3 regions of the Streptomyces sp. WAC07094 genome follow, and region 3 is predicted to be linked to each of the others. Evidence: riboswitches for the same ligand, from Rfam matches in the RefSeq annotation. Region 3 holds a riboswitch; each other region holds the start of a gene.

Region 1 (2,192 bases), 780 kb from region 3:
GCTGCTGCGCCATCACGCCCTGTCCGACGACGAGTTGGCGACGGTGGCCAGGGGAGCGGTGGGGTCCCTTGCGTCGGTCACCATGTCCGGGCCGGGCACCGTCGAGCTCCAGCCGTGCGGCGTGACCAAGGCGACGGGGCTCGCGCTGGCCGCAGGTTTCCTGGACCTGAGCCCCTCGGAAACCGTCGCCTTCGGTGACATGCCCAACGACATCCCGATGTTCGAGTGGGCGGCGTACGGCGTCGCTATGGCCAACGCCCACCCCGAACTGAAAGCGGTCGCCGACGAGATCACGACGTCGAACGAGGACGACGGCATCGCCGTCGTCCTCGAGCGACTGTTCCCCGAAGACCGATCTCAGTAGGCGCTGTAGACGTTGTCGATCGAGCCGTAGCGGTGGGCGGCGTAGTTGCACGCGGCCGTGATGTTCGCGACCGGGTCGTAGGGGTCGAAAGCGGTACCCGGCACGTGGTACGCCCGGAAGGTCGGGTCGATGACCTGGAGCAGCCCCTTGGACGGGATGCCCTTGCGGGCGTTGGAGTCCCAGAGGTTGATGGCGCGGGGGTTGCCCGACGACTCGCGCATCACGTTGCGGTAGATGCCGTTGTAGCTGCCGGGGATTCCGCGCTCGGCCATGATGGCCAGGGACTGGCGGATCCAGCTGTCCAGGGAACCGGCGCGGGACGCAGCGCTGGTGACCTTGGCCGGAGCCGCCGACGGGGCGGCGGAGGCGCAGGTCGCACCCAGGATGGGGAGGGCGAGAACGGCTGCTCCGGTACCCGCGACTGCGAGAGTGCGGGTGAGGCGGGAGGCCTTGGAGTTGCGGTCCCGACGGCGTGCGGGCAGGGCGAAAGCGGACACGTTGTATTCCTCTCCGTCGCCTGCGAGGTGAGCTGTCGGGTTCGGGCGGGGAGGTGCCCGGCCGTGTCCTCGCTGCCGAGGCACGGCTTCACCCCGAGCCGTTCCGGTGCTGTGTCCGGTTCGGCGACCTACTTGGGTCCCCCGCTCCTGCCGTTATGGGGTCGAAGGCTTCTCGAGCGGCGGCAGGATTCGGCGTTCCGCTCGGGTCGAATGGAAGGTATGCGAACGCACATGCCAGGAACAAGCCCGGAAATCACTTCCTGACCCAATTGACCCCGGTAATCGGGAATAGGGGGTTTGATCCACATTGCCGAAACGGGTGCAACTCACCTGCCGCGAACGGCTTGTTGACGAGGGTGACCGGAAGGGTCGCAACAGGGGGCAAGCGACCCATTTCACCCCGACCAGCCAAGGGTGTGATGACTTGATTCGGGTGATATGTCCGTATCTGAAGCGAGGTCGCCCTCGGGCGCTCGATTGAAGCTCCCGAGTGCGCAATTCGGGCATTTCATTACACAAGGGATGGAGGCGTGGGCCGGCGTCTAGCCCGTCGTGCGGGGGATCCGCCTCTGCCATGTCCGGTGGAACACCACGTCGTAGCCGTCCTTGCAGACGATCTCGTTCGAGGTGACGAAGTCGGCGGCGGTGCAGGTGATCTCGGAGTGGGCCTCCACCCTCGCGTCCCATCCCCGCTCCGGGCGGTGCAGCCGGATCGACCAGTCGCAGCGGGTGCGGGCGGTCGACGGATCCGCGTCCTCGACGGTGTACGCCTCCAGCGCGTCCTCGGTCACTTCCAGGCCGTCCGGATACACCTGGGTGCCGTTGCGGCGCGGGTCGACCACCAGGAGCCATTCGCCCTTGGCCATGTCCCGTACCGACAGGCGCTCCGGACGCGGTTCGTCGAGCACGGCTGCGGCGCTGACACCGAGCGGCGCGGACTGCTCGGGCTCCTCGAAGGCGATGCCCGCTGCCGACTCCGGTACACGAACGGGAAGTTCGAGCGCGCTGCCCGTCGGGTGCAGCGCGAAGCCGGCCTCCGACTCGGGCTGCGGCCACAGCCAGGGCCAGTACGCGGAGGAGACGGCGAGGCGGATGCGGTGGCCGGCACCGAAGGCGTGGCCGATGCCGCTCAGTTCGAACTCCACGTCCTCGGCCGAGCCGGGGATCCAGGGGACCGCCCGGCCGGGACCCCGGCGCGCCGACAGATTGAGGGTGCCCCGGGTGACCAGCGTCGACGCCCCGTCGGGCGCCACGTCGCAGAGCCGGACGACCACCTGACCGCGCTCCACAGGACAGGCGATCCGCAGCCGTACCCGGGGCCGCCCCAGCAC
Region 2 (2,192 bases), 2.1 Mb from region 3:
GGGCGGCACCCTCACCTCCCGCCTGGACCGGGTCCTGCGCGAGGAGAAGGGCTACACCTACGGAGTGCGCGCGTTCGGCCAGGTGCTGCGGTCCGCGCCGGACGGCACGGGTGCGGCGATGCTCGCCATCAGCGGCTCCGTCGACACTCCGAACACGGGACCGGCGCTGGACGACCTCTGGAAGGTGCTCCGCACGCTCGCGGCCGAGGGTCTGACCGACGCGGAGCGCGATGTCGCGGTGCAGAACCTCGTGGGAGTGGCACCGCTCAAGTTCGAGACCGCGGCCGCGGTCGCGAGCTCGCTCGCCGACCAGGTGGAGCAGCACCTTCCGGACGACTACCAGGCGACGCTGTATCAGGCGCTTGCCGCGACGGGCACGGTGGAGGCCACGGCAGCCGTCGTGAACGCGTTCCCGGTGAACCGGCTGGTGACCGTGCTGGTGGGCGACGCCGCGCAGATCGAGGAACCCGTCAAGGCGCTCGGAATCGGCGAAGTGAGCGTGGTGGCGGCCGAGTAGGCGGACGCCCCGCGCCCGCAGGAGCAAAATCCGTGCGCGCGGGAAGCCGTTGAAGTCGCCTCGCACGTCGGGCGCGGCTTCGGTGCGGGCCCCGGTGATTTCGGTCACCGGGGCCCCGCCTCTTGGGCTTTGTCCGTATTGCCACAGAGACGGCCGCTCTGCCCTGTGGGATGCGCTACAAACCCTCTGATCGGTTTGCCGATCGAAACAGGGCCCTCTTAGCGTCATCCGGGCTGTCCGTCAGGCACTGCGCCGCATCCGCGGCACCGGACAGCCATCGCCGAGTCCCCGTACGGCGCGAGCCAGGGGAGCCGGGGACCCACCCTCCTGTGCCGCCTTCGTGGCCGGAGGGGCCCGCTGCCGCCGTCCTTGTGGCCGGAGCGGGCCCGATCCCTGGGGTGAATCGGGCGCGCAGCCCGTAGGAGACCTTCCTGCTCCGAACCCGTCAGCTAACCCGGTAGGCGAGAGGGAAGGAAAGGACCAGCCACACACATGGCGTTCACCTGCGCCACCGGGAAGCACCGCCGTCCGAGCCGCGTGAAGCGCACGACCACGAACGCCGTGGGCGTCGCCGCGCTCACCACCACCGGCGTCATCGGTGCCCTGGCAGCTCCGGCGTTCGCCGCCGGCACCCCTGTCGAGCAGACCGGACTGATCCGGGCCGTCAGCATGGGCGACGAGGTCGCCGCGAAGATCGACGCCCAGGCCGCCGCGCAGAAGCAGGCGGCCGAGCTGAAGAAGGCCGAGGAGGCCGCCCGCAAGCGTGCCGCGGAGAAGGCGGCACAGGAGCGCGCGGCCAAGGTACGCGCCGCCCGTGAGGCCGAGCGCCGGCGCCTGAACGCCTTCGTGGCGCCGGTCTTCCACTCCTACGTCTCCACCGGGTACAGGACAGGCGGCTCCCTGTGGTCCTCCGGTTCGCACACCGGCATCGACTTCCACGCCGCCGGCGGCACGCCCGTGCACGCGGTCGGCTCCGGCACGGTCGTCGAGACGGGCTGGGGCGGTGCGTACGGCAACCAGATCGTCATCAGGATGAACGACGGCACCTACACGCAGTACGGCCATCTGTCGTCCATCGGGGTCTCCGCGGGCCAGCGGGTCACTCCCGGCCAGCAGATAGCCCTCTCCGGGGCCACCGGCAACGTCACCGGGCCGCACCTCCACTTCGAGGCCCGTACGTCCCCGGAGTACGGCTCGGACATGGACCCCGTCGCGTATCTGCGCGCTCACGGTGTGAACGTCTGACGATCCGCCTTCGGGGTCCGGCGATCCGCTTCCTGGAGGCGCACATGAAACGAGGACGGCCCCGGCTCCCGAGCCGGGGCCGTCCTCGTTTCGAACGACTGTCTGTCCAAAAAATATCCATGGATTCCGGCCCGCCGTCGGAAATTGCGAAGCGCTGCAATAGAGTCGGGTGAACACACGTCAGTCGACGACGTTTCGCGGTGATTAAGGCGGAGGTCGGACATGCGTATTCCGGCGCACTCGGTATGCACGGCGATCCGTGACGACATCGTCTCCGGTGTCCACGAGCGCGGCAGCCGGCTCACCGAGGAGCTTCTCGCGCGCCGGTACGGAGTCTCCCGCGTCCCCGTGCGGGAGGCGCTGCGGACGCTGGAGGCCGAGGGCTTCGTCGTCACCCGCAGGCACGCGGGCGCGTGTGTGGCGGAGCCCA
Region 3 (2,192 bases):
CAGGCCGGCGCCTTCATCGGCGGTGACCTGTACGCCGTGCAGGACACCCCGCACGGCGTACGGCTGGTCGTGGGCGACGTGCGGGGGAAGGGGATGGGCGCGGTGGCCGTGGTCGCGGTGGTGATCGGCGCCTTCCGGGAGGCCGCGGAACAGGAGTCGACGCCGGAGGCCGTCGCCCAACGGCTGGAGCGGGCCCTGTCGCGCGAGGGCACCCGGCGCGACGGCCCCGACATGGTCGAGGGGTTCACCACCGCGGTCCTCGCGGAGATCCCGCACGGCGGCGACCTGGTCCGCATCCTCAACCGCGGTCACCCCGCCCCGCTGATGCTGCTCCCGGACGGCAGTCTGCGCGTGCTCGAGGCCCGCGAGACCGCGATGCCTCTCGGCCTCGGCGCCCTCGAGGCCCGGCCCGACCGCGCGGAGGAGTGGGACTTCCCGCCAGGGGCCACACTGCTGCTCTACACGGACGGCGTCTCCGAGGCGCGTGATCGGCACGGGGAGTTCTACGACCTCGCCGCGGGCCTCACCGGCCGGGTCTTCGCCGGCCCGGGCGCACTGCTGGCCGCGCTCACCGAAGCGGTCGCCCGCCACACCGGCGGCCGCGCCACGGACGACATGGCCCTGCTGGCGGTGCGCAGACCCGAGCGTCCATGACCGCGGTCACCAAGGGTGAGTGACCGACCCCCCTCCGCATAACAACTGACTTACCGTCAATACGTCTGAGGTTTAAGAGGCGCGGTCAACTCGCCCCTTTTCCGCCGATCATGGCGGGAAAGTCCAGGCCAGAAGCGTTAATGATCTGTCCGAACAGCTTGGAATCAAGGCCCCGGGTCTATTAACGTTCGATAACGCAGCGCGGTCGTCCCAGCCGTCACAAGAGGCGGCTCCGTGCGCGTGTGCCGAATCCCGCAAGGGAGCCGGGGAACCACCACCTTGGGGTGAATCGGGCGGAGACCGCCGTGGAAGCACGGTCGGTATACGCGCGTAGGAGACCTTCCTCTCCGAACCCGTCAGCTAACCCGGTAGGCGAGACGGAAGGAAAGGAGTGCGCCCACGTGGCGTCCAACCGGCCTGCCCAGAGCACCTCGTTCGCTCCGAACGACACTCAGACGTTCGGCTTCGCATCTGGCAACGACGAGGGCCCCTGGGAGGAGTGGAACCCCACCGAGGAGTCCCTCCGCCCTGTCCGCGGCCGGCACCGCGTCGCCAAGCAGCGCGGGGGCGGACTCGCGCGCAGCTCCACGGTGTTGGGCGTCGGCGTGATGGCCGCCGTAGGTGCGGGCGGCATGGCCACCGCGCAGAGCGGCAAGCCTCCGGTCTCCATATCCATGCCCGACCTCTCCTCGGTCACCCACTCGGCCAAGGAGTTCATCGGCGCGGACACCAGCAGTGCCCCGAAGGGCTCCGCCACCGCGCTCAGCGGCGCCGGCCTGACCACCGAGGAGGCCGCCGCCGGCTCCTCGGACGCGGGGGAGGCGCTGCGCGCCCGGATCATGCAGCAGGCCGAGTCCCAGCAGGACCGGATCGCCGCCGCGGCCGCGCAGGCGGCGGAGGACGCCGCCGCGAAGAAGGCCGCCGCGGCCGCCGTCAAGGCGCAGGACGACGCCAAGGCCAAGGCCGCCGCCGCGAAGAAGAAGGCAGAGGAAGAGGCCAAGAAGAAGGCCGAGGCGGAGCGGCTCGCCGCACTCGCCAAGCAGTACGCGCTGCCGACCTCCTCCTACACCCTGACCTCCCGCTTCGGTGACGCCGGTGCCATGTGGTCCTCCGGCTACCACACCGGGCTCGACTTCGCCGCGCCCACGGGCACGCTCATCAAGGCGATACACAGCGCCACCGTCACGGAGGCCGGCTGGGCCGGCTCGTACGGCTACCGCACGATCCTGACCCTCGACGACGGCACGGAACTCTGGTTCTGCCACCAGTCGTCCATCAGCGTGACCGTGGGGCAGAAGGTTGCCACCGGCGACGTCATCGGCCGTGTGGGTGCCACCGGCAACGTGACCGGGCCGCACCTGCACCTGGAGGTGCACCCGGGCGGCGGTGACGCGATCGACCCGATGGCGTGGCTGCAGAGCAGGGGCCTCACGCCCTGACCGCGGACCTCTCCCGGCCCCGGTGGCCCTGACGGCATCCCCCCGACGTCAGGGCCACCGGCCGTGGTGCGCCGAGGGCGGAATGGGTGGATCCGATGG

The links. A riboswitch is a leader RNA that binds a small molecule or an ion and turns the genes downstream of it on or off. The one in region 3 is predicted to bind cyclic di-AMP.
Positions count from the first base shown of each region.
Region 1: it holds a riboswitch for cyclic di-AMP, as region 3 does, so the genes downstream of both, RCR19_RS16055 (transglycosylase SLT domain-containing protein) here and RCR19_RS19535 (M23 family metallopeptidase) in region 3, are expected to answer to the same signal.
Region 2: it holds a riboswitch for cyclic di-AMP, as region 3 does, so the genes downstream of both, RCR19_RS10000 (M23 family metallopeptidase) here and RCR19_RS19535 (M23 family metallopeptidase) in region 3, are expected to answer to the same signal.

Region 1 covers NZ_JAVMJZ010000001.1:3,649,493-3,651,684, reverse strand. The annotation lists gene RCR19_RS16060 (HAD family hydrolase) at 1-364, shown strand, start outside; gene RCR19_RS16055 (transglycosylase SLT domain-containing protein) at 358-846, opposite strand; cyclic di-AMP (ydaO/yuaA leader) riboswitch at 866-1,066, opposite strand; gene RCR19_RS16050 (CocE/NonD family hydrolase) at 1,404-2,192, opposite strand, start outside.
Region 2 covers NZ_JAVMJZ010000001.1:2,286,035-2,288,226, reverse strand. The annotation lists gene RCR19_RS10005 (pitrilysin family protein) at 1-517, shown strand, start outside; cyclic di-AMP (ydaO/yuaA leader) riboswitch at 786-996, shown strand; gene RCR19_RS10000 (M23 family metallopeptidase) at 1,010-1,762, shown strand; gene RCR19_RS09995 (GntR family transcriptional regulator) at 1,985-2,192, shown strand, end outside.
Region 3 covers NZ_JAVMJZ010000001.1:4,427,784-4,429,975, forward strand. The annotation lists gene RCR19_RS19530 (PP2C family protein-serine/threonine phosphatase) at 1-654, shown strand, start outside; cyclic di-AMP (ydaO/yuaA leader) riboswitch at 888-1,044, shown strand; gene RCR19_RS19535 (M23 family metallopeptidase) at 1,056-2,093, shown strand.